2 regions of the Janthinobacterium sp. SUN176 genome follow, and region 2 is predicted to be linked to the other one. Evidence: predicted binding sites of a transcription regulator. Region 2 holds the regulator's gene; the other holds the start of a gene.
What was found. The regulator NrdR, encoded in region 2, represses ribonucleotide reductase genes. The targets are predictions, from matches to a motif close to CACNANATNTNGTG.
Positions count from the first base shown of each region.

Region 1: a site for NrdR is predicted at 8,767-8,780, ahead of O3299_RS02795 (ribonucleoside triphosphate reductase). Genes of this name have one in related genera too.

Region 1 is NZ_JAPWIA010000001.1:596,307-612,407, reverse strand. Features, by position in the region: gene O3299_RS02840 (bifunctional aspartate transaminase/aspartate 4-decarboxylase) at 1-439, opposite strand, end outside; gene aspT (aspartate-alanine antiporter) at 516-2,204, opposite strand; gene aspT (aspartate-alanine antiporter) at 2,261-3,943, opposite strand; gene O3299_RS02825 (ABC transporter substrate-binding protein) at 4,216-5,082, opposite strand; gene O3299_RS02820 (heavy-metal-associated domain-containing protein) at 5,331-5,594, shown strand; gene O3299_RS02815 (SCP2 domain-containing protein) at 5,628-6,110, opposite strand; gene O3299_RS02810 (U32 family peptidase) at 6,188-7,084, opposite strand; gene O3299_RS02805 (peptidase U32 family protein) at 7,094-8,128, opposite strand; gene O3299_RS02800 (hypothetical protein) at 8,293-8,703, shown strand; gene O3299_RS02795 (ribonucleoside triphosphate reductase) at 8,827-10,575, shown strand; gene nrdD (anaerobic ribonucleoside-triphosphate reductase) at 10,572-10,772, shown strand; gene O3299_RS02785 (anaerobic ribonucleoside-triphosphate reductase activating protein) at 10,762-11,469, shown strand; gene O3299_RS02780 (Pls/PosA family non-ribosomal peptide synthetase) at 11,618-15,673, shown strand; gene O3299_RS02775 (4'-phosphopantetheinyl transferase superfamily protein) at 15,695-16,101, shown strand, end outside.
Region 2 is NZ_JAPWIA010000001.1:63,354-79,454, forward strand. Features, by position in the region: gene O3299_RS00320 (stability determinant) at 1-147, opposite strand, end outside; tRNA gene O3299_RS00325 (tRNA-Lys) at 292-367, opposite strand; tRNA gene O3299_RS00330 (tRNA-Lys) at 457-532, opposite strand; gene ybgF (tol-pal system protein YbgF) at 600-1,358, opposite strand; gene pal (peptidoglycan-associated lipoprotein Pal) at 1,493-2,014, opposite strand; gene tolB (Tol-Pal system beta propeller repeat protein TolB) at 2,058-3,335, opposite strand; gene tolA (cell envelope integrity protein TolA) at 3,332-4,351, opposite strand; gene O3299_RS00355 (ExbD/TolR family protein) at 4,400-4,840, opposite strand; gene tolQ (protein TolQ) at 4,856-5,545, opposite strand; gene ybgC (tol-pal system-associated acyl-CoA thioesterase) at 5,593-5,994, opposite strand; ZMP/ZTP riboswitch at 6,309-6,433, shown strand; gene glyA (serine hydroxymethyltransferase) at 6,545-7,792, shown strand; gene nrdR (transcriptional regulator NrdR) at 7,937-8,398, shown strand; gene pilV (type IV pilus modification protein PilV) at 8,641-9,210, shown strand; gene O3299_RS00385 (PilW family protein) at 9,207-10,166, shown strand; gene O3299_RS00390 (PilX N-terminal domain-containing pilus assembly protein) at 10,206-10,835, shown strand; gene O3299_RS00395 (pilus assembly protein) at 10,928-14,782, shown strand; gene O3299_RS00400 (type IV pilin protein) at 14,840-15,343, shown strand; gene O3299_RS00405 (GspH/FimT family protein) at 15,386-15,997, shown strand; gene ribD (bifunctional diaminohydroxyphosphoribosylaminopyrimidine deaminase/5-amino-6-(5-phosphoribosylamino)uracil reductase RibD) at 16,060-16,101, shown strand, end outside.

The DNA of each region.
Region 1 (16,101 bases), 530 kb from region 2:
CGACGATTTTCTCGGACAGGCGCAGCATGCGATCCGGCACGGGATAGTTGCAACCGAGAATGGCTTCGCACATCTCGTAGATGAAGTCGCCCGCGTCCAGGCCCAGCTGGTCGCGTACATACGACATGGCTGCCTCGATGAAATGCACGCCGGGGTTGCCTTCATGCTTGCGCACGAAGATTTCGAAGCGCGCCTCGATGCCGTCGCGCGTGGGGAAGCCGCCCACGTCATCCATGTACACATAGGAACGTTCCGCTTCCGTCATGGCAAACTGGCCGAACTGGAAGAAGCCGTGGCGCGGCGTGGTGGCCAGGAAATTCGGGTTGCCGCGGCCCGCATTGAGCATCAGACGGTTGCTTTGCTTGGCCGTCTGGATCAGCGCATCCTTCAATTCGAAGGGGCTCAACAGCGCGAGTTTGCTTGGGTTACTGAAATCCATTTCAACGACTCCTTATCAACTGACAATATGGGAAAAGCCCCGCACAGGCGGCTTAGGTCCTGCAAATACGCCCGACTCAGACGAAGGCCACGATCAGCGGCCCCAGCAAGGTCAGGAAAACGTTGGCCAGGGCATACGTAATGGCAAACGGTACGGTGGGGATCGAGTTTTGCGCCGCGTTCAGCACTTCGCCGAACGCGGGATTGGCGCTACGCGAACCGGACAAGGCGCCCGCGAAGATGGCGACGTTGTCATAACGCAAGATGTAGCGGCCGATCAGCATGGTCAAGATCATCGGCAGGATGGTCACCACCACGCCCACGCCAAACAGGGTCAGACCGTGTTCGCGCACGGTTTGCACGGCTTGCAGGCCGGACGTGAGGCCGACGACGGCAACGAAGCCGGCCAGGCCCAGGTCTTTCAGGATTTGCACGGCGCCGCTGGGCATGTAGCCAAACGTCTGGCGCTTGGCGCGGAACCAGCCGAATACCAGGCCCGACAGCAGCACGCCGCCGCCGCTGCCCAAGGTCAGCGGAATCGAGCCGATGCGCGCCACCAGCAAGCCCACGAGCAAACCGACGACGAGGCCGGCGCCCATGTAGACGAAGTCCGTCTTGGCGCTCGGCACGATCATGTAGCCCACTTCAGCCGCCACGCGCTTGACGTCCTGCTCGGCGCCGTAGATGGTCACCACGTCGCCCGTCTGCACGACGGTTTCCGCTTGCATGGGCAGAATCTTGCCCATGCGGCTCAGTTGCACGACAAAGATGCCGTGGCGTACACCCGGCGCCGTGGCGCTGCGGATTTCGCCCACCGTCTTGTTGTGGTAAGCCTTGTTGGTCAGCACCATGTCGCGGCGCTGCATCACCAGTTCCATGCCTTCGACGGCCAGCAATTCCTTGCCCAACTGGGAAGACACGCTGAGCATGGCTTCGCGGCGTCCCACCAGCAGCACGATATCGTCGGCCGCCAGCACCAGGTCCGGGCTGACGTCGATGATCTGGCCATTGCGTTTCACGCGTTCGATGGTGATGGCCGTGCTCGGATGGGCGCTTTCGATGTCCGCCACGGAGCGCCCGGCGCCCGGACCCACGTCGTAGATGCGGCCGATGAGGTCGGGCGCGGCCGGCGTCTGGCCCGGCCCCAGCACTTGCACGCCCGCCTGCAACGCCGTTTCCGCCTTGATCGCATCTTCGCGGATGGTGCGCCCCATGAGTTTCGGCAAGATATTGACGCAGACAATGATGGCGCCAAACGAGCCGAACACATACGTCACGGCATAGCCGACGGCCACGTTGCCCTGCAGGCGCGCCACCTCGTCGGCCGCCAGGCCCAGCTTGGTGATCGCGTCGCCGGCCGTGCCGATGATGGCCGACTGCGTCAAGCCGCCCGCCGCCACGCCGGCCGCCAGGCCCTTGTCCAGGCCAAAGACCCTGGCCAGGATGACCACCGTCAGCAGCGCCGTCACGGCCAGCACGACGGCCAGGATGATTTCGCGCACCGACTGGCGGCCCAGGGAATTGAAGAATTGCGGCCCGCTTTCATAGCCGACGGCGTAGATGAACAGCGCGAACAGCACCGATTTCACGCCGGGATCGATGGCGACGCCCACCTGGCTGACGAGCACCGCCACCAGGAGTGAACCGGCGACCCCGCCCAGCTGAAACGAGCCGAACTTGATCTTGCCGATGTAGTAACCCACTGCCAGGGAGAGAAACAAGGCAATTTCAGGCGACTTCTTGAATAACTCATGCAACCATTCCATGCGGACCGCCTTTCGTGTTGAAGGAATTCTTTACTGCGTTTGCCCTTGCTGGCTGCTCATGCATGCACCGACCCGGCCAGGGCCACGATCAGCGGCCCCAGCAGGGGCAGCACCACGTTCGAGATGGCATACGTAATCGTGTAACCCAGCAAGGGCGTGGAATTGCCGGCCGCGTTCTGCACGGCGGACAAAGCCGGCGTACTGCACTGCTGGCCGGCGATGGCGCCCAGCAGCACGGGCGCTTCCAGCTTGAGGAAAAAGTGCCCCACCAGCAGCGACAGCGAGGCGGGGATGACGGCGATCAAGACCCCCATCAGCGGCAAGGACAGACCGTACTGGCGGATCAGATCGATCGCCTGCGGCCCCGACGCCAGGCCCACGCAGGCGATGAAGGTGGCCAGGCCGATATCCTTCATCATGTCGAGCGCGCTGGAGGGGATGCCCTGCATGCCCGGCTTGCGCGCCTGGTACCAGCCGAACACGAGGCCCGTCAGCAAGGCGCCGCCGCCCGTGCCCAGCGAAAACGGGATGCCGCCCAGCTTGGCACTAAAGCCGCCGATATACACGCCCAGCACGATGCCGATGCTGGCGTAGACGATATTGCTGCGGTCGCCCGTGGGCACGCGCTTGCCGATGGCGGCCAGCGCCGTGTTCAGCTCGCGCCCTTCCGTCGTGCCGTACAGGCGCAGCACGTCGTCGCGCTGCAGGGCCAGGTCCGGCAAGGGCGGCATGCTGTGCTCGCCACGCACGACGGCCGCCACGTGCACGCCGGAGGGCAAGGCCAGCTGGCGCAAGGGCTGGCCCACCAGCGCGGCTTGCTGCAGCACCACTTCGACGGCCGAGACGGCCATATTCAAACCCGTCGTGTCGGCAAATTCCTCGCCCAGGATGGCTTCGGCCGCCACCAGCGCGGGACGGTGGCCGATCACCAGCACTTCGTCGTTATTGCGCAGGCGCAATGCCGGTTCCAAGGGCAAGACCTTGCCATGCCGGCGCACGCGCGTGATGCTGGCGCGGCCCGCAAAGATATGCTGCAAGGCGTCGAGGCGGCGTCCCGCGCCGCGGCTGATGCGGTAGGCGCGCCCCACCATCTCCGGCGTGGCTTGCACGCCGTCGCCGTCGGTCTGCGCGCCGCCCATCTTTTCCCACAACTTATCGGCTTCTTCGCGTAGGTTGACACGCAGCAACAGCGGAAAAATCTGGCTGGTGACGATGACGATGGCGATCAGGCCGAAAATGTACGTGATGGAATACGCGGTGACGACGTTGGCCTGCAGCTCGGCGATGCGGGCGGCCGGCAGCGCCAGCTTCGAGATGGCGTCCGTGGCCGTGCCGACGACGGCCGACTCCGTCGCCGCGCCCGCCATCATGCCGGCCGCCGTGCCCTGGTCCAGGCCCAGGAAACGCGTGGCCAGCAGCACCAGCGCCAGCACCACCACCACTTCGATCAGGCACAGCAGCCCTAGTCGCAAGCCCTTGGCATTCAGGTTGGCAAAGAACTGGGGGCCGCCCGCATAGCCGAGGGCAAAGATGAACAGCATGAAGAAGACATTCTTGACGCTGGCGTCCAGGGTGATGCCCAGCTGGCCGATCAGCAGCGCGGCGACCAGGGTGCCGCACACGCCGCCCAGCTGGATGGGGCCGAAGCGTATCTGCCCTGCCGCGTAACCGAGCGCCAGCGCCAGGAACAGGGCCAGTTCCGGCACCTGGTGCAATACGGACGTGATCGAATCGAGCATGGACGAACCTTCGAAAAGATAACGGATGGTGACAAGGGGACAGCGCGTTCGGCGGCTGGCGGCAGCTGGCTGTGGAACGGGCGCACGGCTCCCGCACGACACCTGCGGCAAGCGCTTGTGCTGGGAACGTAGTCCAAAAGAGTTGCAACGTGGAATTATGTTCGGCGAAAATTTAATAAGTGTCAACAGGTGTTCTGTTGAACTCGCTTTGCGCTTCATCAAACATCGGGCGCACGATTGAAGCCGCTGTTTGACATTAATCAATAAGATTATTAGTAATGTTTGGGACGATACCAAAGTGCCTTGCGCGCCAGCGGCGTCTCCTCGGGCAAGTCGGGATTGGCCAGCTCCAGCACGTGGCGCCGGGACAGCTGCAGGCCATCCGCGAGGCGGCCGAAATGGCGCTGGAATAGCTGCGCGAAACTGCCATCGGCGAGCATGCTTTCCAGTCCCCTTGCAATGTGGCGTGCCAGTTCCGGTCTGTGCCGGCCGACAAAGAAGTACAGCGCGGCCGGGTAGCGGATGACCAGGTAGGCGTCGAGCGCCAGCGGCAAGTGCGCATGGCTGGCCAGTTCGCTTTGCGCCTCGATTACGGAACGGGGAAAGTAATCGATGCGCCCTGCCGCCAGTTGCTGGAACAGGCCTTCGTAGGTACTCGAGGTATCGAGGCGCAAGCCATTCGCCTGCAGGATGGCGGAGTCGGGCCAGTCGCGCATCTGGCCGGCCGACAGCCGCGCCAGGGCGGCGATGCTGCGCACGCCGCGCAGCAGTTGCGGCTGGCGGGCCTGGATCAGGGCCACGCGCCAGCCGATCAGGCCGCGGTCGATGGGGATGCGCACCGGCAACAATTGCGTTTCGCGCGCGCGGCTCGTCATGGCCCAGACGACGTCGACACCGCCCGACGCAGTGGCGATTTCCTGCATCGCGCGCGTCTGCACCATACGCAGTTCGGAGCGGCGCAAAGCATACGCCTGACCCGACCTGGCCAGCGCCTGTTGCAGCAAGGCCGTCACATAACCTTGCTGCGGATCATCGAGCGCCTGGTGGCGCGGATACACGAGCGGCAGCGGCGGCACCGCGCCGGCGGCCGCACCCAACGGCCACAGGGCGGCAAGCTTGAGCAGGGGGCGGCGCTGCATGGCCCCTCCTTTCCAGCGCTGTCATAGCGTTCTTATCAGAATGACAGTATCGCGCAGCAGGGCACGCTTGTCGACTGGAATACGGCAACTGTGTACAAAACAACAGCACTTTCAAGGTGACCCGCAGGGCTGGGGATTAATCCAGATCAATAAAACCGCAAATACAAAATAAATCTTGCGTGCTGCTCTGGACGGCATGCGCATGGCTCGCCTACGCTGTTTTTTTATCTGAAAAACAAGAGGAACCCATGCAGACAGCACGCTTGAATATTATCGGAATGGATCATGAAGGCTGCGCCGACAGGCTGACGGGCGCGCTCGAAGCCGTCACGGGCGTGGCCACCGTGTGCGTCTCGCTGGCGCGCCACGGCGCCACGGTGCAGTTCGACGAACGGCTGGCCACGCAGGAACGCCTGCTGGCCGCCGTCAATGACGCCGGCTTCATGGGCGAGGCGACGGATGAAGAACAGCTGGCCTCGTGCAGCGGCGCCTGCGGCCACTGCCGCCACTGAACGCCATTGAGCGCCCGCCCTCCCTTTTTTCGCTCAGCCTTCCCGCGCGCCCCGGTCGCGCAGATGCGCCAGCACGCGGCGCGGCCCCAGCGCCTGCAGGTCGAATGGCGGCAACTCGATGGCATCGAGCGTATTCTTGAACAGCAAGCCCAGTTCCGTGTCGCCTTCCAGGCTCAAACGGCGGCTGAAGAACAGCGTGTCCGGATCTTCCTGGCGCCGCGCCAGCAGCATCAAATCATGCACGCTGGCGGCGATGCACAGGTCCGGCACGTCCGCATAGCGCTCCGCCACGAACACCGTGCCCTGCCACTCGAAATCGAAGGCGATGCCCGCGTCCAGCAGCCGCAAGCGCAAGCTGCGCCCTTCCAGGCTGCCCCGCACGTCGTCGGGCAATTGCGGCGCCAGCAGGCGGTTCAAGCCCTGCACGAACAGCCAGGAGGCGGGATACGGGGGCAGCTTGGACAGCAATTCGGCCAGCGGTTCGGGCAGCCGGTACGACACTGCGGGCTTGCTCATGCCCGGCCTGGCGGGGCTTGGGGCCGGGACGGGCAATCTTTCCAGTTGATCTTGCATGGTGCTTCCTTTCGAGGCGTTCAATGGGCGGCGTGCTGTTCCATGCCGGGCTGGCCGTGCCAGTAGCCGTCGCAGGCGCCGGCCGGCTGGCAGGCCGCCAGCTGAGCCTGGGCGCCGATGCCGCTGACCTGGCCGCGGCGGGCGCGGTCGAAGATGGCGATGACCTGTTCCGTATGCATGGCCTGCGGGCTGATGCGCGCCACCGCCACGCCCATGTCGCGCATGGCGTCGAGTTCGCGCACCAGGTTGTAGACGAGCGCCGACTGCGTCTGCGTGCCATTCAGTACGAGGAAGGGCACTTCGTCGCGCGTGCGCAGCAGCAGGCCGTCCGGCTCTTCCAGGCAGCTGTAGCCGCAATCGTCCTTCGGCAGGTTGCGGTTGCGCGCCGTGAAGCAGCGCGCGGAAAACGCCAGCGGCATGCGCCCGTAGGCGAAGACTTCCGTCTCCAGCCCTTCCGGCTTCTGGCGCTGCATCTCGGCCAGCGCCGTCTGCCCCATTTCCAGCGGCATCACCCAGCGCCGCGCGCCCAGGCGCGCCAGCAATTGCAGGCTGGGGCCATTGAACAGGTTCAGATGGGGACCGGCGACGAAGGACGTGCCCTTTTCCATGCAGTGCACGGCGCCCATGTCGTTGGCCTCGACGCCGTAGCGGCCATTGCCCGTGATGCGGCGCAGGGTCGCCAGTTCGGCGCCCGCCTCGATCAGCGCCTGCGTCGACAGCACCACTTCCTTGCCGGCGGCGGCCAGCATGTCCGCGATATCGAGCCAGTCGGCCAGGCGCACCTCATGCCGGCGCGAGCAGACGGTTTCGCCCAGGTAGACGATATCGACGGCGGTACCGGCGATCTGCTGGTAAAACTCGAAGACGGTGGCGCGCGGCCAGTAGTACAGCAAAGGGCCCAGTGAAAGCTTCAGCATGTTCATCCTCTATTTCCAAGATCTGTGGTAAGCGCCCAAGGTGTGCTGCTGGCCTTCGGCCAGCTTGTCCATGGCCGCCATCCAGCCCGGCTTGACGGCATAGCGCGCATTGCCTTCGCGGCAGGCGTCGATCGCTTCGCGCCACACGCGCGTGACCTGCGCCACGTACGCGGGGCTGCGCTGGCGCCCTTCGATCTTCACGGCGCGCACGCCCATGGCGATCAGCTGCGGCAGCAGCGCCAGGGTATTCAGGCTGGCCGGTTCCTCGATGGCGTAATACTCTTCGTCATTGACTTCGAAACGCCCCTTGCACAGGGTGGGATAGCTGGCGTTTTCGCCGGGCGCATAGCGGTCGATCAGCACGCCGTTCAGGCGCGACTCGAGGCCGTTCGGCGTTTCCAGCCAGCGCACGGATTTCGCCGGCGAGCACACGCCGTGGGTGTTCGGCGCCTCGCCCGTCGCATACGACGACAGCGCGCAGCGTCCTTCGACCATCACGCACAGGCTGCCGAAGCCGAACACTTCGATCTCGACTTCCGTCTTGGCGATCAGTTGCTCCACCTGCGCCATCGACAGCACGCGCGGCAGCACGGCGCGGGCGATGCCGAAGTGTTCATGGTAAAAATTGATGGCTTCGTAGTTGGTGGCCGAACCTTGCACGGACAAGTGCAGGCGCAGCTGCGGGTGGTGCTGGGCCGCATACGCCATCAAGCCCGGATCGGCCACGATCATGGCGTCGATGCCGGCATCGGCGGCGCGGTCGATGGCGCTGCGCCACACGGCCCAGTTGTGCGGCTGCGGATAGGTGTTCAGCGCCAGCAGCACCTTGCGCCCATATTGGTGGGCGTAGCGCACGCCCTCGGCGATGGCCTTCTCGTCGAAATTGAGGCCGGCGAAATTGCGCGCATTGGTGGCGTCGCGAAAACCCAGGTAAACGGTGTCGGCGCCATTGTCGATGGCCGCTTTCAAGGCAGGCAGGCTGCCGGCGGGGCAGACCAGTTCCAGCGGTCCGGCCACGCGGGTGGCGGTGGTTGATTCAAGCATCATGGTGTTCACAGTCCTGTATCGGCTCAGGGTGCAGACTATAGCCCCGCCCAGGCTGCCCAGTCCTTGACGCAGGTGAAGGAATGCATGCATGGCTGGTGCGCGTTCAACTTGCTTGACCTGGCTGTAAAATGCCCCCTTTTCTCCCTCTTCGATTGCCCGCCATGCCCCGCAAACCGCTGCTGATCTTTCTGCTCACCCTGTTCCTCACCGTGCTGCAGGTGCAGTGGGCCTCCCCCACGGAAGGCTACGACGCCGAGGCGCTCTCCGTGCTGTCGCCCGAAGTACTGGGCGCGTATCCGGGCGTGCTGCTGCTGTTCCTGCAAGCCGTCTTCGCGCGCCGCGCCATGCCCGTGACGCGCCAGGCCGCCATCTGCACGGGACTGCTGGCCCTCTACTGGCTGCTGGCCAATTACGTCACGTTCGACGCGCGCGTGGCCAGCTGGAGCACCTTCTCGGCGCGGGAAATCTGGGCGCACGTGCTGCCCGCCTCCATCCTCAGCATCGCCGTCTGCGGCGCCGCCTACTTCGCCGCGAGCGCCTTCATCCTGCGCCAGGGCCGCCTGAAAAAGTAAACGGGGGCGCTTTTTTCACCTGCATCAAGGATTCGTCATGCCACTGCACGCGCCCTTTGACGCCACTATATTTAGTGATTAATCTCCATAAAAACACCGCATGTTGTGTTTATTGGAGGTTTCATGACGACGAATGCAGTTTCCCCCACACGCGGCCAGGTCGATGTCGCCGCGTCCATCAATGAATACCTGGACCGGCGCGACTGGCGTGTCAACGCCAACGCCAACCAGGGTTACTCGCTGGGCGGCCTGATACTCAACGTGTCGGGCAAGGTCATCGCCAACTACTGGCTGGACCAGGTCTATCCGCCGGAAGTGGGCGCGGCGCACCGCGAAGCGGCGCTGCACATCCACGACCTCGACATGCTGGCCGGCTATTGCGCCGGCTGGTCGCTGCGCACCCTGCTGCATGAAGGCTTGAATGGCGTGCCGGGCAAGATCGAGTCCGGTCCGCCGAAACATATGTCGAGCGCCATCGGCCAGATCGTCAATTTTCTCGGCACGCTGCAAAACGAGTGGGCCGGCGCGCAGGCGTTCAGCTCCTTCGACACCTATATGGCGCCCTACATCCGCAAGGACAGCCTGCGCTACGAAGACGTGCGCCAGTACATGCAGGAACTGATCTTCAACCTCAACGTGCCATCGCGCTGGGGCACGCAGACGCCGTTCACCAACCTCACCTTCGACTGGGTCTGCCCGGACGACCTGCGCGAGCAGATTCCCGTCATCGCCGGCCAGGAGATGGACTTCAGCTATGGCGAACTGCAGGCGGAAATGGACATGATCAACCGCGCCTACATCGAGATCATGATGGCGGGCGACGCCAAGGGACGCGTGTTTACCTTCCCCATCCCCACCTACAACATCACCGAGGATTTCGACTGGCATAGCGAAAACGCCGAACGCCTGTTCGAAATGACGGCCCGCTACGGCCTGCCCTACTTCCAGAATTTCATCAATTCGGAACTCAAGCCGAACATGATCCGCTCCATGTGCTGCCGCTTGCAGCTGGACTTGCGCGAACTGCTGAAACGGGGCAATGGCCTGTTCGGTTCCGCCGAGCAGACGGGTTCCCTGGGCGTGGTGACGATCAACTGCGCGCGCCTGGGCCACCTGTGGCGCGGCGACGAGCCAGCCTTGATGGCCGACCTGGACCGCCTGCTGGAACTGGGCAAGACCAGCCTGGAAATCAAGCGCCGCACCATCGAGGAATTGATGCAGCAAGGCCTGTTCCCGTACACGAAACGCTATCTGGGCACCCTGCGCAACCACTTTTCCACCCTGGGCGTGAACGGCATCAACGAGATGATCCGCAATTTCAGCGGCGACGCCTGGGACATCACGACGCCAGAAGGCCACGCGCTGGCCGTGCGCCTGCTCGACCACGTGCGCGCCCGCATGGTGGCCTTCCAGGAAGAGACGGGCCATATGTACAACCTGGAAGCGACGCCGGCCGAAGGCACGACCTACCGTTTCGCCCGCGAAGACCGCAAGCGCTATCCCGCCATCCTGCAGGCGGGCACCGTCGACAACCCGTACTACACGAATTCGTCCCAACTGCCCGTGGGCCACACGGACGACCCGTTCGAGGCGCTGGAATTACAGGATGTGCTGCAGCGCAAATACACGGGCGGCACGGTGCTGCACCTGTACATGACGGAAGCACTGTCCGACGCGAACGCCTGCCGCGAACTGGTGAAACGCGCGCTGAGCCGCTTTTCGCTGCCCTACATCACGGTCACGCCCACGTTTTCCATCTGCCCGCGCCACGGCTACCTGGCCGGCAAGCATGAATTCTGTCCCACCTGCGATGCGGAGCTCATTGCCCGCAAGCAAGCCCAACCTGCTCCATCACTTGAGGAAACGCCATGAATGCACGTCCCGACTTCACTCCCGCCATCACCCTGCTCGATACGGAACGCCAGCGCTGCGAAATCTGGACGCGCGTGATGGGCTACCACCGCCCCGTCGCCTCGTTCAACATCGGCAAGCAGGGCGAATTCCACGAGCGCCAGTATTTTACGGAAGCGAGCGCCCGGGTTGGCCAGCCCGCCTGCCATGGCGGCTGAATTGAAGGTGGGCGGCCTGACGCCCTTTTCCGCCACCGACTATCCAGGAAAACTGGCGGCGGTGGTGTTCGTGCAGGGCTGCCCCTGGCGTTGCGGCTATTGCCACAATCCGCACCTGCAGGCGCGCACGCCGGAAGGCGCCATGCCGTGGCAGGACGTCCTGACCTGGCTGCGCCGCAGAACGGGCCTGGTCGACGCCGTCGTCTTCAGCGGCGGCGAAGCGTGCATGGATCCGGCGCTGGGCCGCGCCATGCAGGACGTCAGGGAACTGGGTTTCGGCATCGGCCTGCACACGGCCTGCATCTATCCGCAGCGCCTGCAGGAAGTGCTGCCCCTGGTCGACTGGGTGGGCTTCGACATCAAGGCGCCGTTTGCCGACTATCGACATGTGACCCGCGTGGCCGGCAGCGGCGACCCGGCGCGCGCCTGCCTGGACGCCATCCTCGCCAGCGGCGTGGCCTACGAATGCCGCACCACCACCCATCCGGACCTGCTGCCGGACGACCAGCTGCTGGCCCTGGCCTCCACTCTGGCCGCCAAAGGCGTCGATAACTACGTGCTGCAGCAATTCCGCGCCGAAGGCTGCGCGGATGCGGCACTGTCCGGGCGCCCCCTGCACGGCTATCCGGCGGCGCGCACGGTGGCGCAAATCGGCGCCATGTTTCCCCGTTTTACATTCCGTAACCATGGCAGTTGAGCCGACAAGCAGATTATTTCGGAAAGCCCCGCAAAATTCCCCGTTCTGCAACGCTGAAATGTCTTGCGTGCTGTAATGTATCAACTGTGCTGCGCACCACGCGCAGCCCGTCAGATTCCTCACACCGCATTACAGATAAGCGTCATCCATGAACGATTTCACCGCAGCCAGCCCAGGCACCCCTTCCACCCATGCCGACATCCTGTACGGCCCGCCGCGACCGGATTTGCTGCGCGAGGAAGTGCTGGCCGACCTGCTGGAAGCGACGGCCCGCCGCTGCCCGCAGCAAATCGCCCTGATCGATGGCGCGCGCCGCATCACGTATGCGCAACTCGATGCCCAGGCGGGCCTGGCCGCGTCGCGCCTGGTGGCGGCCGGCGTGAAGCCGGGCGACATCGTGGGCCTGTGGCTGCCGCGCGGCGCCCATTTGCTGCTGATGCAGGCGGCCATCGCCAAGGCGGGTGCCGCCTGGCTGCCCGTCGATGAAGACACGCCCGTCGAGCGCCTGCAAGTGTGCCTCGATGACGCCAATGGCTTTGGTGTCGTCAGCTGCGCGCATTTCGCGCCACGCCTGGCGGAGGCCAGCGTGGGCCGCCCCGTGTGGACGGCGGAAAGCCTGCTGGCGCCCGCCGCGCCGGGCGAAGTGCTGCCCGCGCGCGGCGCCGTGCTGCCCGAACACCCGGCGTACGTCATCTATACGTCCGGCTCCACGGGAAAACCGAAGGGTATCCTGATCAATCAACGCAGCATCTGCCACTTCCTGCGCAGCGAAAACGCCGTGCTGGAAGTGACGCAGGACGATACCGTCTACCAGGGCTTTTCCGTCGCCTTCGACATGTCGTTCGAGGAAATCTGGATCGCCTACCTGGTGGGCGCCACCCTGTGGCTGGGCCCCAAGGATATCTCGGGCGACCCGGAAGCCTTGCCGCGCGCCCTGACAGAGAACAAGGTCACCGTTCTGCACGCGGTGCCGACCCTGCTGGCCCTGTTCGCCGAGGAAGTACCGAGCCTGCGCCTGATCAACCTGGGCGGCGAGATGTGCCCGGAGTCGCTGGTCGAACGCTGGTCGCGTCCGGGCCGCGCCATGTTCAACACCTATGGCCCTACGGAGGCCACCGTCTCGTGCAGCCTGGCGCGCCTGCGGCCCGGCGAACCGGTCACCATCGGCACGCCGCTGCCCAACTATGGCTTGCTGGTGCTGCAGGTGGCCGAAGCGGGAGAAAACCGTCCCCTGGCCCTGCTGCCTCGCGGCGAGACGGGAGAATTGTGCATCATCGGCCCCGGCCTGGCCGAGGGTTACCTGGGCCGGCCCGACCTGACGGTGGAAAAATTCCTGCCCAATCCCTGGGCGACCAGCGACGATGACGCGCGCCTGTACCGCACGGGTGACCTGGCGCGCATCGATGCGGACGGCCAGGTGCTGTGCCTGGGCCGCGCCGACGACCAGGTGAAAATTCGCGGCTTCCGCGTGGAGCTGGGCGAGATCGAAGCCGTGCTGGCGCAGCAGGCGGGCGTGGGCACGGTGGCAGTATTGCTGCGCAAGGACGACGGCATCGACCAGCTGGTGGCGTATATCGTCGGCAGCGACGAGGCGCCCGAGGACGCCCTGGCGGCGAAAACCCTGCGCACTGCCCTGAACCTGCATTTGCCGCCGTATATGGTGCCGGGCCGCTTTGAATTGCTGCCGCTGATGCCGCGCCTCACTTCCGGCAAGATCGACCGGAAAGCATTAAAGGCCATGCCATTGGCCACGCCGCCCGCAGGCGAGGCGGGCGAATCGGACGTGCCGGAAACGCCGGCCGAAGCGGCCCTGTTCGCGGCGCTGGCCAAGCTGTTTCCTGGCCAGGCGATCTTGCGCCAGCTGGATTTTTTCAGCGACCTCGGTGGCCATTCCTTCCTGGCTGCGCGCCTCGCATCCGCCCTGCGCGCCGATCCGGCCTACGCCCACATGACGGTGCGCGACATTTACCAGAACCGGCAGATCGGCAAGATCGCCGCCGTGCTGGGTGAAGCGCCTGCGCTGGCCACCCCGGAAGCGGAATGGACGCCGCCATCGACCTGGAAGCGCTGGCTGTGCGGCGCCGCGCAGGCGGCGGCCGTGCCTGGCCTCGTCACCCTGCGCATGGCGCAGTGGATGGCGCCCTTCTTCACTTACCACTTCTTCACGGGCGACACGGGCGATACGGTGCCGCGCGCCATCGCTGCCTCGATCGGCGTATTCCTGCTGGCGACGCTGGCCGAATTTGCCATTGCGATTGCCGGCAAGTGGCTGATCGCCGGGCGCCTGAAGCCGGGCAGCTATCCGCTGTGGGGCGTCACCTACTACCGCTGGTGGCTGGCAGACCGCCTGGTCGAATCGGCGCCCGCCTACCTGCTCAGCGGCTCGTCCCTGAACAGCTGGTGGCTGCGCGCGCTGGGCGCCAAGGTGGGCAAGGAAGTTGTCATCGGCTCGATGACCCTGCGCGCGCCTGACCTGCTGGCCATCGGCGACAACGTCAGCGTGGGCAATGCCGTCAACTTTGAAAACGCCAGGGTCGAGCGGGGCCGCCTGTTGCTGGGCCAGATCCGCATCGGCGACGATGCCTGCATCAGCTCTTACGCTATCCTGGAAGGCAATACCAGCGTGGGCGCGTTTGGCCACCTGGAGGGACAATCGGCGCTGGCCGATGGCGCAGCGGTACCTGCCGGCAGGGTCTGGACTGGCTCGCCCGCGCGCGATATCGGCCCGTTTGACGTGGCCAGCCAGCCGCCGCGCCCCGCCGTCTCGCGCCTGCGCCTGACGGGCGAAACCCTGTTCTTCTGCTTTGGCATGGTCCTCATCGCCGTGCTGTTCTTCATGCCCGTCTTCCCCAGCTTCGTGCTGATCGACTGGTTCGACGAGCGCGAAATGATGCCGTGGCTGCAGGGACGCGACGTGACGACCCAGCTGGCCCGCTACTTCCTGCTGGCCTTCCCCGCCAGCGCCGTGCTGATCGTGCTCACGGCCCTGCTGTCGGCCGCCATCCGCTGGGGCGCGCTGCCGCGCCTCAAGCCGGGCAGCTCGCCCGTGCACAGCAATATCTATTGCGCCAAGTGGCTGGTCAGCCATATCCAGGAATCGAGCCTGAACGTGCTGCACGGTATTTACGCCACCGTCTACGCGCCGTACTGGTACCGCCTGCTGGGCGCCAAGGTGGGCAAGGGCGCCGAGATTTCCACGGCGCTGGGCGTGGTGCCCGACATGCTGACCCTGGGCGACGACACCTTCATCGCCGACGCCGTCATGCTGGGCGACGAACAGATCGACGGCGGCTGGATGACCATGCGCCCCACCGTCATCTCGCACCGCAGCTTCGTCGGCAACGGCAGCTATATCCCGGATGGCACCGTGCTGCCCGAACACGTGCTGATCGGCGTGCACACGCATGCGCCACGCAATGAGCAGATGCACAGCGGCGACACCTGGCTGGGCTCCCCGCCCATGCACCTGCCCGCGCGTGAACAGGTCAGCGGCTTTGCCGAGCACCTGACGTTCAAGCCATCGCTATTGCGCCGCCTGGGCCGCAGCCTGATCGAAGCATTCCGCATCGTCGCGCCGCACGCGGTGGTGATCGCCGTCGGCTATACCCTGGTGCTGGACGTGATGCCGATCGCGGGCGCCGGGCGCTGGGGCGAGGTGGTGGGCGACCTGGCCATCGCCGGCCTGGCCTACGGCATCGGCAATTTTTTGGTGGTGGTGCTGTTCAAGTGGCTGCTGCTGGGACGCTACCGCAAACACGCGGCGCCCATGTGGACGCCATTCGTGTGGATTTCCGAAGGCGTGACGAATCTGTACGAAGGCATCGCCGTACCCAACTTCATGCGCTACCTGCGCGGCACGCCGTGGCTGCCTCTTGCCTTCCGCCTGTTCGGCTGCAAGATCGGCCGCGGCGTCTACATGGACACGACGGACATCACGGAATTCGACTGCGTGCACATCGGCGACTACAGCGAATTGAACGCCCTCACCTGCCCGCAAACGCATCTGTTCGAAGACCGCGTGATGAAGATCGACCACGTGGACATCGGCCAGCGCGTCTACATGGGTCCGCGCAGCTCCGTGCTGTACAGCGCCAAGGTGGGCGACAATGCGCGCCTGGGACCGTTGACCCTGGTGATGAAGGGCGAGCACATCCCCGCCGGCAGCAACTGGGCGGGCTGCCCGGCCGCGCCGCTGCGCAGCTGATCGCAGTCGATGAATCGTACGGTGCTCTGGTCTGGAAACGGCGTGCTGGTGATCGGCATCGCCGCCGTGCTGCCGCGCGCCGAGGCCCGCTTGCGCATCCGCGCCGCCGTGCGCGAGGCGCTAGCCCAGTGGCTGAAGCTGGACATCGAGGCGATTTCGGTGGAGTCGACACCTGGCCAGGCCCCGCGCCTGCTGCTGGCCGGCCGCCCAGCGGGTTTGTCATTGACCCATGACGAGGGCATCTCGCTGGCCGCCGTCCATCTGCACGGCCCTGTCGGCCTTGACGTGATGCGGGTGCAGGCTATTGCCGACTGGTGCAATCTGGCGCGCGATTACCTGGGGCCGCAGGTGACACAGGAGCTGGCTTCATTGCCCGATGCTCAACGCCCCTTGGCCCTGGCGCAAGCGTGGACGGCGCGCGAGGCGGC
Region 2 (16,101 bases):
CAGTTGCGCCATGACCGCTGCATGTGGATGGGCAGGGCGGTCATCATTTAATGATGCCGATACCTTTGCGCGAAACCAGTGGTCATAGGTTTCGGCTGCTTCCGCTGTCTCAAATGCGGACGTGGTCGAGGGTAGGGGGTCGTTCATGATTGCCTGATTATACGACAGTTCGACAGGGGCGCATCGGAGGTGGCAGGGTGTTTGATTTGCATCAGCGGTCGCATCCCGCGCAGGCGATGCTGCCGAAAACAAAAAAAGCCAACCGCGAACGGTTGGCTTCTTCATAGTATTTGGTAGGCCGTGCGGGATTCGAACCTGCGACCAACGGATTAAAAGTCCGCTGCTCTACCAGCTGAGCTAACGACCCAAAAACTTTTTACAACAACTTCGGTAACACTGTGCCGTAAAAAAATGCTTGCTATAACAACTCGCAAGCAGATCAGTACTGCGTATTCGTGGTAGGCCGTGCGGGATTCGAACCTGCGACCAACGGATTAAAAGTCCGCTGCTCTACCAGCTGAGCTAACGACCCGAAGAAGAAAGATTATAGGGGGTGCCCGGGATTCTGTCAAACCTAACGGGCAACTTTTTCCCCGCTTTTACTTTTTGCCGCCCCGTTCCTTGGCCGCCTGGGCCGCACTGGAGTCCGGGTAGCGCGAGATCAGGGCGTTCAGCGTCTTGGTCGCGTTCGGCTTGTCTTTCAGCTCCGTGTAGCAGCTGGCGATGTTGAGCATGGCGTCGGGCGCTTTCGGGCTGTCCGGGTAGTGTTTCAGCACGGCCTGCTGGGCCGTGATGGCGCTCTTGCAGTCGCGCTGGGCGTAATAGGCGTTGCCCAGCCAGTATTGCGCGTTGGCCGCGTAGGCCGATTCCGGATAGCGTTTCACGAAGCCGTCCAGGGCCGTCACGGCGCCTTTGTAGTCGCCCGACTTGAACAGGCCGAACGCGGATTCGTATGCGCTTTGCTCGGACACGCCCACGGCCGCTTCCTGGCCGTCGATGGTGACCTGGCGCGGTTCGAGCTTGCGCAGGCGCGCGTCGATATCGGTGTAGAAATCCTTCTGGCGCTTTTGCGTGTTTGCCAGGTCGTTGCCCAGTACTTCGATCTGGCCGCGCAGGCGGGCGATCTCCTGCATGGTCTGGTCGTGCTGGTTGAGCAGGCTCAAGGTGCTGGTCTTGTCCGCCTTGGCGTCGATGCGGCTGTTCAGGTCGCGCGCCATGGCGTCGACCTTGGCGCGCAGCTCGAGGATGGCCTTGCGTGCTTCGTCGTCATCGAACAGGGCGGCGTTGGCGTGCAGGGGCAGGTAGGCAAACGCGGCCATCAAGGCGGCGGCGACGCCGGCTTTCGAGAATGTCATCATGAGTCGGGCTTTCAAAAGTTACGCAAACATGCAAACGGGGCGCCGGGCGGTGAATCACCGCGCTGCGCCCCATTATTATGCCTATGACTGGCCAGTTAGGTAAGCGTCAATGCTGCCGCGCTCACCCCTGAACATCAATAAACGATGTCAGCGCGGCGGTTTTCTGCCCATGCTGCTTCGTTGCTGCCTTGAGCTTTAGGCTTTTCTTTGCCCAGCGACACGGCTTCCATTTGGCCTTCTGGCACGCCCAGGGCTGCCATCGACTTGCGCACGGCTTCAGCACGTTTCTGACCCAGGGCCAGGTTGTACTCAGCGCCACCGCGTTCATCGGTGTTACCTTGGATCAGGATCTTGCGGCTAGGCGTTTTCACCAGGTAGCCAGCGTGGTTTTGCACGACTGGGGTGTCCGCTTCGCGCACGACGTATTTGTCGAAGTCGAAGTAGATGCTGCGGTTGGCCAGCACGCCTTTTGGATCGTCCAGTGGATCGACCGATGCGGTCGTTACTGGCTGAACTTGACGGGTGTCAACTGGAGCGACGACTTTTTCAGGAGCGCGCTCAACCACTGGGGTCTCTGCTACTTTGACTGGGGTGCTGCAGGCGGACAGCAGGGCTGCGGTAGCGGCGATGAAAGCCAAACTTTTAAAGTTACTCATTTTTATTCTCCGGGTCATGGTTAAAGGTGAAACTGTACAGCATTTACTTCATAAAAGGACCCCAGGTGGGCTCCTTGATATTGCCAGCTTGCGTAGTCAAACGCTGTTTGACGCGGCCATCCACCGATACCACTGCCAGCGACTTGCGTCGTCCGGATTCGGTCGCGTACATGATATATTTCCCGTTGGGCGAAAAGCTCGGTGATTCGTCGTTGGCGGTGTCCGACAGGCGCAGTTCCTGGCCACTAGCCAGGTCGAGCGCGTAGAGCTGGAAATTGCCGTCGCGACGGGAAATATAAGCGAGTGTCTTCCCGTCGGACGAAATCCGCGGGCTGATGTTGTAGGAGCCGCCAAACGTCACGCGCTTGGCTTCGCCACCGCTGGTCGACATGCGGTAGATTTGTGGTCCGCCGCTGCGATCGCTGGTGAAATAAATGCTTTGGCCATCGGCCGAGAATTGGGGTTCCGTATCGATGCCGCTGCTGGTGCTGACGCGGCGCAAGCCGCTGCCGTCGGCATTGACGGTGTAGACCTGGGTATGGCCGTCGCGCGACAGGGCCACGGCCAGGCGCGAGCCGTCCGGGCTCCAGCTCGGCGCCGAGTTGCTGCCTTTTTCATTCGACACGATGGTGCGCTGGCGCGTCACCAGGTTTTGCACGTAGACGATGGGCTTTTTCTTTTCGAACGACACATACGCGACCTTGGTGCCGTCCGGCGACCACGACGGCGAAATGATGGGCTCGTTCGAGCGCAGGGCGACCTGGATGCCTTCGCCATCGGCGTCGGCCACTTCCAGGCGGTATTCGCGGCCCGATTGCGTGACGTAGGCGATGCGCGTGGCGAACGCGCCTTTGACGCCCGTCAACTTTTCATAGATATCGTCGGCGATCTTGTGCGCCAGCAAGCGGTTGAATTGCGGCGCGGCCGCATTGTTCATGCTGGAGATCTGGGCGCCCTTGATGGTGTCGAACAGCTTGTAGCGCACGTCCAGGCGGCCATCGGCCATGCTTTGCACGGTGCCGGCCGCCAGCGCGTCGGCGCCGCGCGACTTCCATTGCTCGTAGCTGACGGGCGCCGTTTCCGACACGGGCGCATCGGCGTCGATCAGCTTGAACACGCCGCTGCGCGCCAGGTCGGCCTTGATAATGCCCGACAGCGATTGCGGCGCCGCCGATTCATTGACGAAACTGGCGACAGCTACCGGGATCTGGTTGCTGCCGATCCCCGTAATCTCCACGCGCAGCTGCGCCTGGGCGCCGGAGGCTCCCAGCATCAGGCCGGCGCAGAGCACGACATAGCTCATTTTTTTCATGGTCATCATTTAGGCAAATCCTTCATCTCGAATATGAGTTCAATCTCGCGTTCCACGGTGCCGTCTTTTTTCTTCGGCAGTGGCGACGATTTATTAATGGCGTTTTCCACCGAGCTGTCATACGCCGGCAGGCCGCTACTTTTAATCTTTCGGACCGAAATAATTTCCCCAGTTGGCAGTTGCTCGATCTTGAACACGGCGCGCGGGTTGCCCGGCACGTCCGTGCTACCGCTGTACGCGATATTGCTCTTGATCTTGCTCGTCAGGGCAGCGACATAGCCGCTGTCCTTGCGTGGCGCGGTCGCTTTCGCGGCCGTACCTGTTGTGCCATTGCCTGCCTGCGCCATCAAACGCTTCATGTCATCGGCACGCAATTTGTCGGCTGCCGCTTTTTCAGCCGCCGCTTTTTTCGCCTTGGCCGCTTTTTCGGCCGCCGCTTTTTTATCGGACAGTTCTTTCTCGGCTTTTTCTTCCGCCGCTTTTTCTTTCTCTTTTGCTTGCTTGGCTTTCTCCAGCTTGTCGGCCTTTTCTTTTTCCAGCTTTTCAGCCTTGTCTTTTTCTTTCTGCTTCTGTTTTTCCAGTTCGCGCTTTTCTTCCTCGCGTTCCTTCAATTCCTGCTTGCGGCGTTCTTCCGCTGCCGCTTTGTCTTTTTCTTCTTTCAGCTTGGCCTTCTTGCGTTCGAGGGCGATCTCCGCCTCGCGCAGGTCGACCTTCGGCTCGGGCGCGGCCACGGGCGGCGGTGGCGGCGGGGCCGGCTGTTCCACTTGCGGTTCCGGCGGCGGCGCCGGTGTCGGTTCCGGTTCCGTCGCCACTTCGGGCGGCGGCGCGGCCGTCTGCACTTTCAGGTCCCATACTTCCGCTTCGACGGCGACAGGTTCCGTATTTTGCCAGTGTACGCCCACCCACAGGAAAAACAGCAGGCCAAGGTGCATCGCCAGCGCCAGGCCCAGCGAGGGCCAGCGGCTGCGTTCGCGCGGCACGCTGTAGGGCTTGCCGAGTACATGGTCGATTTGTTTGGTCTGCAAAGTCTAGTCTATCTAAAAACGGTCAAGTCTGGAAACAGGGTGCTGCGCTTACTTGGTGGCCAGGCCGACGCGGGTAATGCCCATCTTTTTCGCTTCCGAAATGAGCTGGATCACATCGTCGTACTTGCTTTCCTTGTCGCCCGCGATCATCACGGGATAGTCGGGATTGCTTTCGTGCAAACCGCGCAGCTTGCGCAGCAGGGCGTCGCGGTTCGGTTCCGTTTCCGGCGACAGCTGTTCCTTGCCGATGACGCCGATCGACAGCGAACCATTCGGCTTCAGCACGATCTGAATATAGTCATCGGGCGGTTTCGCCGACCTTTCCGCGTTGGGCAAGTTCACCACGCTGGGATTGTTCGACGACGGCATCACCATGAAAATGATCAGCAGCACCAGCATCACGTCGATATACGGCACGACGTTGATCTCGGACTTGAACTTGCGGCCACGGCCACCGCGCATGCCGCCACTATTAAAGGAGGAACCCATGAAACTTGCTCCCTCTTAGCGCGACTGGCGCTGCAGGATGTTGGAGAATTCCTCGACGAAGCTCTCGAAGCGGATCGCCAGGCGGTCGATGTCATGCGAAAAACGGTTGTAGGCGACGACGGCGGGAATGGCCGCGAACAGGCCGATGGCGGTGGCGATCAGCGCTTCGGCAATGCCGGGCGCGACGGCGGCCAGGGTGGCTTGCTGCACGTTGGCCAGGCCGCGGAAGGCATTCATGATGCCCCAGACGGTACCGAGCAGGCCGATGTACGGCGAGACGGAGCCGACGGACGCGAGGAAGGCCAGGTGCGATTCGAGCACGTCCATTTCACGCTGGAAGGCGGCACGCATGGCGCGGCGTGCGCCGTCGAGCACGGCGCCGACGTCCAGCGCTTCGCGCGAGCCGTAGGAAGCCTTGCCCTTGATGAACTCGCCCATGCCGGCATCGAAGATGCGGGCCAGCGCGCCGCTCTGGTCGCGGTTGCCGCTGGCGTTCTGGTGCAGCGCATGCAGGTTGCCGCCAGCCCAGAAGCTGCGTTCGAATTCGATGGTTTGCTTGCGCGCCTGGCGCACGGCAAACATCTTGCGGAAAATGTAGGTCCAGCTGGTCAGGGAAATCAGCAGCAGCAGGGCCATGATCAGTTGCACGATCAAATGGGCATTGGAGATGAGCGCGAGGAAAGAAAGATCTTGTGTAACGTTCATTGGCTGGCAGTCTGTTGGGTGAATTGTCCGGAGGTGGCGGGTAGGGCTCAGGCGGCGCGCATGCGGGCCGCGACTGCATCAGGCACGGCGCGCGGGCGCAGTGCCGAATCGACGCAGCCGATCTTGACGCGTGCCGTGTTGAGCAGGCGGTCGCCGCACCAGGCTTGTTGCAGGAAAACGATGGAGGCACGCCCCATTTTTTCTATGCTTAAGGTTAATCTTACCGTGTCATCGAGCCTGGCTGGCGCATGATAGTCGGCGTTGACGCTTTTGACAACGAACATCGCGTCATGCTGTTCCAGCAATTCCTGCTGGCCCACGTCGATGGCGCGCAGCCATTCGGTGCGCGCGCGCTCGAAGAATTTCAGGTAGTTAGCGTAATAGACGATGCCGCCGGCGTCGGTGTCTTCATAGTAGACACGTACGTTCCAGGTAAAGACTGAAGGCATGTTTATTGCGCCAGTAGTGAGATTGAGCAACATTTTACGCGATTTTTCTTCTTGTGACTGTGGGCGCTTGCTGGAAAGCCATGCAAAAGCTGCATATAAGTTGCACCGCAGCATTGTAAATCCGGCGTGTGCAATGGCAAGCTTCGTAACATACGCTTACATGCCATGGCCAGGTTTAAGCCCAGCTTAAAAGCCGCGGCCATCCCCGGGGCGGCCTGTGGCCGCGCCCGGGCTGCGATGGCGCGCGGCGATTATAGCCGCACGGTTGCATTCCTTGCTCAATTTGGGTACTTAACTTACAATTTGACTTCCATTACGTCTCACGTGACTGGCGAAAAGTCGGGCGATCTCCATGAATGGCGGTCGGCAAACCGGCGAAAGGTGGGCACCCACCGGGAAACGTGAGATTTTTCATCAGCCGTTCGCCTGGGTAGCCACTATGGAAAAGCACGAAGAGGCTGCCTGTCCAATGTTGTTATTCACTTAACGCCGGCTCCCCTCATTCGATCCAACCTGCCAGTACAAGCACCCTCATACTTGGAGTTTTTACATGTTTGCAAAAGATCACAACCTCGCCAACGTCGATCCTGAATTGTTCGCCGTCATTCAAAAAGAGAACACGCGCCAGCACGACCACATCGAACTGATCGCGTCGGAAAACTACACGTCGCCAGCCGTAATGGAAGCGCAAGGCTCGCAGCTGACGAACAAGTACGCCGAAGGCTACCCGGGCAAGCGCTACTACGGCGGCTGCGAATACGTCGACGTGGCCGAGCAACTGGCCATCGACCGCGTGAAACAGCTGTTTGGCGCCGAATGCGCAAACGTGCAGCCGAATTCCGGCTCGCAGGCGAACCAGGGCGTGTTCTTCGCCATGTTGAAACCAGGCGACCTGATCATGGGTATGTCGCTGGCCGAAGGCGGTCACCTGACCCACGGCATGCCGCTGAACATGTCCGGCAAATGGTTTGACGTCGTGTCGTATGGCTTGACGGCGGAAGAAGACATCGACTACGAGGCGATGGAACGTCTGGCCCGCGAACGCAAGCCAAAGCTGATCATCGCCGGCGCGTCGGCATTCTCGAAAAAGATCGACTTCGAACGCTTCAGCAAGATCGCCAAGGAAGTGGGCGCCTACTTCATGGTCGACATGGCCCACTACGCCGGCTTGATCGCCGCCGGCCTGTACCCGAACCCGGTGCCGTTCGCCGACTTCGTCACCTCGACCACGCACAAATCGTTGCGCGGCCCGCGCGGCGGCATCATCCTGATGAAGGCCGAACACGAAAAAGCCATCAACTCGGCCATCTTTCCTGGTATCCAGGGCGGCCCGCTGATGCACGTGATCGCCGGCAAGGCCGTCGCCTTCAAGGAAGCGCTGAGCCCTGAATTCGTCGAATACCAGAAGCAAGTGATCAAGAACGCCGACGTGCTGGCGAAAACCCTGATCAAGCGCGGCCTGCGCATCGTGTCCGGCGGCACCGAATCGCACGTCATGCTGGTCGACCTGCGCGCCAAGAACCTGACGGGCAAGGAAGCCGAAGCCATCCTCGGTTCCGCGCACATCACCTGCAACAAGAACGGCATCCCGAACGACCCGCAAAAACCGTTCGTCACCTCGGGCATCCGCCTGGGCAGCCCGGCGATGACGACGCGCGGTTTCAAGGAAGCGCAAGCGGAAGAAGTGGGCAACCTGATCGCCGACGTGCTGGACAATCCGCATGACGCCGCCACCATCGAGCGCGTGAAAGCGGCCGTGAAAGTACTGGCCGACGCGCACCCAGTGTACGCAGCATAATTATTTGTCCAGAATGTGTCATACGGAGTAAGATTCTGTATGACACATTCCAGTCGTGCCCAAGGGCGCCCGGAGTGATTCGGGCGCCCTTTGTACAAGGGCGGCGATTTCCCGTAATTATTACTATAAAGTTGTAGCCAGCCCATGAAATGTCCATTTTGCCAGCACGGCGACACCCAGGTTCTCGATACGCGCGTATCGGAGGAAGGGGATGCCATTCGGCGCCGCCGCCGCTGCGGCAAATGCGACAAGCGTTTTACCACGTACGAACGCATTGAACTTATCATGCCGGCCGTCGTCAAAAAGAATGGCAGCCGGACGGAGTTCGCTGCGGATAAGTTGCGCGGCAGTTTGATGCTGGCCTTGCGTAAGCGTCCCGTCGCGGCCGCCTCTGTGGATACGGCCATCGCGTCCATCCAGGAAAAGCTGCTCACCAGCGGCTTGCGCGAAGTCGAATCCGGCTATATCGGCGAACTCGTCATGCAGGAACTCAAGCGCCTGGACAAGATCGCCTACATCCGCTTTGCCTCCGTCTACAAGAATTTCGAAGACCTGGCCGAGTTCCAGGACGCGATCGCTGAAGTGGGCCAGGCGCGCAAGCCCTGACGCTCACCCGGACATTCACTTTGCCGTCAGCGGGGCCGCTCCAGCGCCCCGTGTTCACCATGCCAGCGCTTGCCTTGCAAGCGGTCTGATCAATACCAACGCCGTTCTTCTCGACTTATCATCGCTCTGTTTGCGCTAGCGCAGACGCGGGTTTTTGCGCGCGCCTATCTTGTAGCTGGGCCGCCTGTTCCTGCGGCTCTTTCTGCGGAAGGGAGTAGCGCATGCGCAAGGACGGTCGCACTATGTTTCCTGCGGATGGCAGCAGCCTCGTCGAAGTGCTGGTGTCGCTGCTGCTGTTGGCGCTGGGCCTGCTGGGCGCCAGCATCCTGCAATTGAACGCCCTGCGCGCGCGCCACGAGTCGGCGCTGCTGTCGGCGGGCGTGCAACTGGCCGCCGGCATGGCCGAGCGCATGCGCGCGAACAACGTGCTCATGAATGGCCCCGATGCGGGCAATCCCTACCTGAACGTGGCATATGCGGCGGCGGACGGCGCCGAAGCTGGCGGTGGCGCGCCGGACTGTCTTGGCGCTGCCGCCTGCGGCGCGGCCGAACTGGCGCAATTCGACATCGCCGAATGGAAGCAGGGGCTGCACGCGGCCTTGCCCGGCGCGCGCCTGCGCATCTGCCGCGACCTTGCCGCGTGGGATGCCGCCGCCCAGGGCTTGCAGTGGGCGTGCAGCGGCGGCAAGGGGGCGCCCATCGTCATCAAGCTGGGCTGGCGCGGCCGGCTGCCCGATGGCTCGCCCGCCGTGAATGCGGCAGGCGAGTCGCTGCCCAGGCTGGCATTCCAGCTGGGCGGGGGCGGCGCATGAACGGCGGGCATCGTGGCATGAGCCTGGTCGAATTGCTGGTGGCCCTGTCGCTGGGTGCGCTGTTGATGCTGGCCGCCAGTAGCGTGCTGCTGGCGGCCAGCGGCAGCTATGGCGACCAGTCCGCCAGCGCTCGCCTGGATGACAACGCCCGCTATGCGCTCGACGCCATCGCCCGCGCCGTGCGCCAGACGGCGTATGTGAATTGGGACAGCAGCGCCGCGCCCGTCGCCCATGCGGATTACGACAGCGCGAATATCGCCGGTCTCGACGCGCGCAGCCTGGGCAAGAACAGCGACGGCATCAGCGGCGCGCTGCCCGGCGCCCTGCATGGCAGCGACGTGCTGGCCTTGCGCTATTACGGCGCCGGCAAGGAAGAGGGCGGCGACGGTTCCGTGCTCAATTGCGCCGGCTTCGGCGTGGGCGCCGCGCAAACGGAGGCGCAGCGGGGCTGGAGCATTTTCTACGTGGCGCAGGGCGCCGATGGCGAAGGCGAGCTGCGCTGCAAATACCGGGGCGCGAACGGCTGGGGCGCGGACGCCGTCATCCGTGGCGTCGATGCTTTCCAGGTGCTGTATGGCCTCGACACGGATACGCCGCCTGACGGCGTGGCGAACCGCTATGTCAACGCCAGCACGCTCGACGCCTACGATGCGGCGCTGCTGCTGGAGGGGGCGGACGCGGCTGCGCGCCAGCGCGATTTTCAACGGCGCACGCACTGGAAACGCGTGGCCAGCGTGCGCGTGGCGCTGTTGCTGCATGGCGAGGCGGAACCGGCTGACAAGATGGCGGAACTGGGGCCGGCGCAGTTCGACCTGTTCGGCAAGGCGTATGCCGAGGCGCATGGCGCCGGCGACACGGGCGTGCGCATCGCGCGCGCATCCTTGCCTGCCGCGACGCGTTCGCGGCTGCGGCAACTGGTGCAGACGAGCATCATGCTGCGCAACGGGCCGGCCTAGGCGGGCGGCGCGATGGCTGGCGCGGGCGTCCGCTGTTGCGTGCCTTGGCGCCCACCTCGTGCGCGATGCGGCGGCGCCACCCTCGTGTATGTGCTGTGCCTGCTGGTGATCATCTTGTTGCTGGGCATTTCGGCGGCGCAGATGGCCTTGCAGGGAGAAAAGGCGGCGCGCGGCGAGCGCGACCGGCAGATCGCGTTTCAGGCGGCGGAGGAGGCACTGGTGGATGCGCAAAACGATATCGAAGGCTTGCCCGGCGCGCCGGGACGCAGCAGCCTCTTCGCGCCAGGCAGTGCGGCCGGGTTCTCGGACGGCTGCGGCGAGGGAGGCGCGCTGGGCTTGTGCCTGCCCGCGGCCCCGGAGGCGCCGGCCCTCTGGTTGAGCATGGACCTCGATGGCGCAGAAGGAAGCAGCCGCGCCGTGCCGTATGGCCAGTTTACGGGCGCCGTCATGCCGACGGGGCAGGGATTCCTGCCGTCGCGCCGACCCCGCTACCTGATCGAATTGCTGCCGTTTCACCCGCCCGGCGCGCAGGCCACGACAGTGGCCGGCGGCCTGGCTACGGAAAGCTATGTGTACCGCATCACGGCCATCGGTTTTGGCGCGCAGGAAAGCACGCAAGTCGTGCTGCAAAGCTATTACCGCAAGCAGGCGGCGGGAGCGGGGCCATGAGGGCGTCGTGGTTCATCTTGCCGCCCACTTTGCCGTCCACTTTGTGGCCTGCTTTGCGGTCTGCCCGGCGGCATGCCGGCTGCGTCTGGCTGATGCTGTTGGCCTGTCTGGCCAGCCTCTGTTGCGGCGGCGCCCTTGCCGCCGCCGTCCCGCCGGTGACGCTGGCACGGGCCGACGCGGGCTTGCACGGCGCCAGGGTGCCGCCGAATCTGTTGCTCAACCTGTCCTTCACGCATGCGGCAGCCGCTGCCGCGCATGGCGGCGAGTATGCGCCGCAGCGCGAGTACGCAGGGTATTTTCATGCGCGCATGTGCTACAGCTATCCGTATCGCAGCAAGGATGGCGTCATGCTGCCGGACTTGCGCGTAGCGACCGCTTACTTCTCCGTGCTGAAACCGGCCGATGCGCTGCACGGTTGCGGCGGCGATAGTTTCAGCGGCAACTTTCTCAACTGGGCCAGCACCAGCATGCTCGACCTCGTCCGCTACGCGCTGACGGGCGGCGACCGCGTCATCGACGAAGTGCGCAAGACGGTGCTGCAGCGCGCCTACCTGCCTGATGCCGGCAGCCCCATCGACTTTTTTGCCCACCCCGTCTTTTTCCCGCGCAAGGTCTTGCAGGCCGGCGTGGCGGCGGCGACGCCATTTGCGCTGGCGCAACTGGCCATCGTGTCCTGCCGCAACCGCCTGCTGTTCGGCGACGCCAGCCTTGGTCAGTCTGCGGGCGGCACTTGCGATGCGCCTGGCCTTGCTGCCACGCACGGGGTGTTCCTCGCGCGCGTGCGCGTGTGCGACGCTGATGAGGGGCCGCTGCGCGACGACTTGTGCCTGGCGTATGGTAAGAACTACAAGCCGGTGGGTGCCGTGCAGCGCCATGGCGGCAGGGTGCGCGTGGGCGTGTTTGGTCATTTGAACGGCATGCCCGCCAGCGCAGGCCCCGTGTATGGCGGCGTGCTGCGCGCGCCGCTGGCCCATGTGGGCAGGCAGCGCTGGACGGCGCCCGACTATTTGCCGCAAGACAATGCCGGCGCCGAGTGGAATCCCGCCACCGGCGTGTATGTGGCCGAAGCTGCGGCCCAGGGCGCGGGCCTTGGCGGCGGGGTGACCGCTTACATCAATGGCCTGGGCCGCGGCAATGCGGGGCATCCTGGCGCGTACGCCAGGGCGGCGGCGCTGGCCGAATTGCTGTACGAATCGCTGCGCTACCTGCAGGGACGGCAAGCGAGCGCCCCGGTGCCGCCTGCCACGGCCCCGCCTGCCATCGACGACGGCTTGCCGGTCGTGACCCAATGGAGCGACCCGCAAACGGCCAGTTGCCAGCGACATATCGTCGTCAGCCTCGGCGATGCGGGCATGGCGGGCGACCGTTACGTGCCCGGCAATGTCCCGGTCACTCCCGCCGCATCCGGCGACCGCGCCCGCGCGCCGGACGGTTTTGCGCCGCCGCCGTTCGATGCGATGGCCTGGACGCATGCGGTGGGCAGCCTGGAAAGCGGCGGCATGCCCGGCAATCCCGCGCCACGGCCGGAGCTGGCGGCGCTGGAATTGCTGGCCGACGGGGCGGGCGGCGCCAGCTACCATGCGGCGGGCCTGGCCTACTGGTCGCACGTGCAGGCTCTGCGTCCCGGCGGCAAGAACGACGGCGGTGCAAAGGTCGAGCACTATGCGGGCGACTTGCGCCAGGGCGACCCGGCCGGCGAATCTGCTGCCACTCCCGCCTCTACACCCTTGCTGCTGGCGTCCAAGTATGGCGGCTTTCTCGATGCGAATGGCGACGCCAACCCCTTCAAGAGCGCGACGGGCGGCGCGCTGGATGAATGGAGCCTGGACGGCCGCTGGCCCGGTCATTACTTGCCCGGCAGCGATCCGGCCGCCCTGATCGCGGGACTGCGCGCAGCCTTCGCGGCAGCCGATAAGGGCACCTTGCCGGCGGCGCTCGCAGGACCGGCCCTGATGGCGCTGGCCACCGGCACGGAAGAGGCATACTGGTTCCAGACGCAGCTGCGCCTGGCCGATGGCGGCATGACTGTGTCGCGCACCGCGTTTGCCGTGGGGGCCGATGGCGCACTGCTTCCCGGCAAGCCATGGTGGATTGCCGGCGGACAGGACAAGCCCGTGCCGGATGGCGCGCCTGCGTCCTTGCGTCCCGTCTACACGCTCGACGCCCAGGGCAGCCTGATGCCGCTGGCCTGGAACCGCCTCGACGCAGTGCAGCGCGGCGCATTCGACAGTGGCGATGGCCGGGGCGAGGCGCGCCTGGCGTACCTGCTGGGCCAGCGCACGCACGAGGTGGGCCAGCCAGGCGGTTTCCTGCGGCGCAGGTCAGGCAGCCTGGGCGCAGCACCCTATGGCAATCTCGTGTACGTGGGCGCGCCCGGGCTGGGCATGCCGGGCACCGGCTATGGCTTGCACCGTCAGGCGCTGCTGCAGCGGCGCAGAATGCTGTACCTGGGCGCCAGCGACGGCTTGCTGCATGCCTTCGATGCGCGCACGGGCAGCGAATTGTTTACCTATCTGCCGCAAGCGCTGCTGCACCTTGCGCCAGCCGCTGCGAGCACTCACTACAGCTCCGGCCCGCTGCTTGACGGCGCGGCGGCCACGGCGGAAGTGCTGGCGCTGGGACATTGGAAGACGGTGCTGGTGTCGGGCATGGGCGGCGGGGCGCAGGGCGTGTTTGCGCTCGATATCACCGACCCGGCCCGCTTCGCGCAAGACGGGGCGCTGTGGGAATTTACGGACCGCGACGACAGGCTGATGGGCAATGTGCGCGCGCCGCCCGCCTTCGCCCGCATCAATATGGGTGGCAAGGAGGGCGCGCCGGCCTACCGCGACTTTGCCATCGTCGCCAGCGGCTACAACAACCATGTGAACGATGGCAAGGACACGACGGCGCCCGCGTCGGCCGCCGCCATCTTCCTGCTGGCGCTGGACAAGGCCCCCGGCACGCCATGGGTGTTGGGAAGTAATTACTTCCGCCTCAAGGTGCCCGTGGCCAGCGGCGGCGGCCATGACGCTGATGCGGGCGCGAACGCGGATGTGGACGCCATGCCCCGGGCGCTGGGTCCGCCCGCCGTGGTGCCGGGCAGCGACGGCGCGCTGGCGTATATGTATGCGGGTGATTTGCAGGGCAATATCTGGCGCCTCGACATGGCTGGCGGGCCGCCGTGGAAGGAGGGGCAGGGACGCAAGCTCGTCTTTGTCGCGCGTGATGCGCAGGGCCGGCGCCAGCCCGTGACGCAGCAACTGAGCGTGGCCTACGCGCCCGGCGGCGGCTATGTGCTGCTGTTCGGCACGGGCAAGCTGGTCGAAGCGGCCGATACCTGGCCTTCCGCCTTCCTGTCGCAGTCGTTTTATGCCGTGCACGACGATCTGCGGGAATCATCTTCCACGCGCAGCCGGGCCGACCTGGAGCAGCGCAGCCTGGGCGAGGCGACGGGCGGCCTGCGCGTCGACGGCGCCGAATTGCGCTACACGGGCAGCGACGCTATGCGCGGCTGGTACCTCGATTTTATGCAGACCGCGCAGACGGGCGAACGCAGCGTCAGCAGTCCCGTGCTGGCCGCCGGCAAGGTGATCTTCAACACCGTCTTGCCGGGGCGCGACCCTTGCGCCAAGCCGGCCACGCGCCTGTACGTGCTCGATGTGCTGAGCGGCTTTGCCGCCGATGGCGCCGGTGTCGTGCAGGCGGGTGCGCAGACGGGGCGTTTGTTCGATGGCTTGGCGCGCGCGCCGCCGCTGGCGCTCGAACTGAACAGCACGGTGGGCGCCCCGACGGCGGCAGGGCGGGCCGAGGGGCGCAAGGAACTGGCCGTGCTGCAACCGGGCTTGCCTGGCGCAGCCAGCGGGGCGGCGCTCAAGGTCGTCAGCGCGCCGCTGCCGGCCCGGCGCCTCAGCTGGCGCGAAGTGGCGAACTGGCGCGAATTGCACGAGGCGGCCAAGAAAAAATAGGCATGGCAAGGCCGGCGCAGCGTATCGGCTGGGGCTGTTTGGAAAGGGGGAAATCGCATGGGGACGTTGGCAAGGCGGAACTGGTGCACTGCAAACGGAAGCGCTCCTGCTGCCAACCCGCCGGGCTTCAGCCTGATCGAACTGCTGGCCGTGCTGGCGATCGTGAGCCTGTTGCTGGCGCTGGCCGCGCCCGCTTACCATGGCCATGTCGTGCGCGCCAAGCGGGTGCAGGGGCAGGCGGCCCTGCTGCGCCTGATGCAGCAACAGGAGCGCTATTATTCGCAAAACAATCACTATCTGGCCTTTTCCTCGGCGTCGCCCGCGCCGCAGGCGCAGCAGTTTCCCTGGTGGTCCGGCGAAGGACCGGCTGCCGGCAGCGCGTATGAAATCGAGGCGCTGGCCTGCCCCGGCGCGACTATCGGGCAATGCGTGCTGTTGCGGGCCATGCCGGGCACGGCCAAGGTCGATGCGCAATTCCAGGATGCCGATTGCGGCGTCCTGTCCTTGAACAGCACGGGCCAGCGCGGCAGCAGCGGTCCCGCCAGCCATTGCTGGCCCTAGGCCATGGTTGCGCTGGCGCGGGCACGAGGCAGCGGGGATTCACTGTCATGCCGCCTTTCGCCTTCCTGCGGCCGGCCCTGGTTTGTCCGTTCGCGCAAGCAGCCACGCCGGGCGGGGCATACCTTGCTCGAATTGCTGGCCGTGCTGGCGATTGCCGCGCTGCTGGCGGCCGCCGCCATGCCCAGTCTGCAGCAGGTGCTGGCGCGCCAGCAGGTGCGGGCGGCGGCCACGGACTTGTTCTCGGCCATCGAATTGACGCGGGCGCAGGCGATGGCGCGGGGGCAGCGCGTGCTGCTGATGCCGGCCGGGCCCGGTGGCGTGGATTGGCGCACGGGCTGGCTGGCATTCATCGACCGCAATGCCAACCTGGCGTTCGATGGCGATGACGAATTGCTGTTCCGCCAGGGGCCGCTGCCGGAGGGCATCACTGCCCAGTTCGTGTTTTCGTCGGCCACGGCGCCGTTTTATATCGCCTACAATGGCGCAGGCCGCAGTTGCAGCGCGACCAATAGCCTGGCGGCGCGCTGGGGGACCCTGTCCCTGGCTTTGGGAAAGCAGGTGCGCCATATTAAAATCAATATGCTGGGCAGGGTGCGCGTGTGCGACCCGCAGCAGCAAGCGGCCAATTGCAGCGGCGTGGCCGACAGTTCGTAATCCGACTCACCTATCACTCACTATCAAAGAAGCCCGTGGAAATACTCAACGATATCGATGGCATGCGCCTGGCGCTGGAATGGGCGGCGCGCGGTTTGTACACG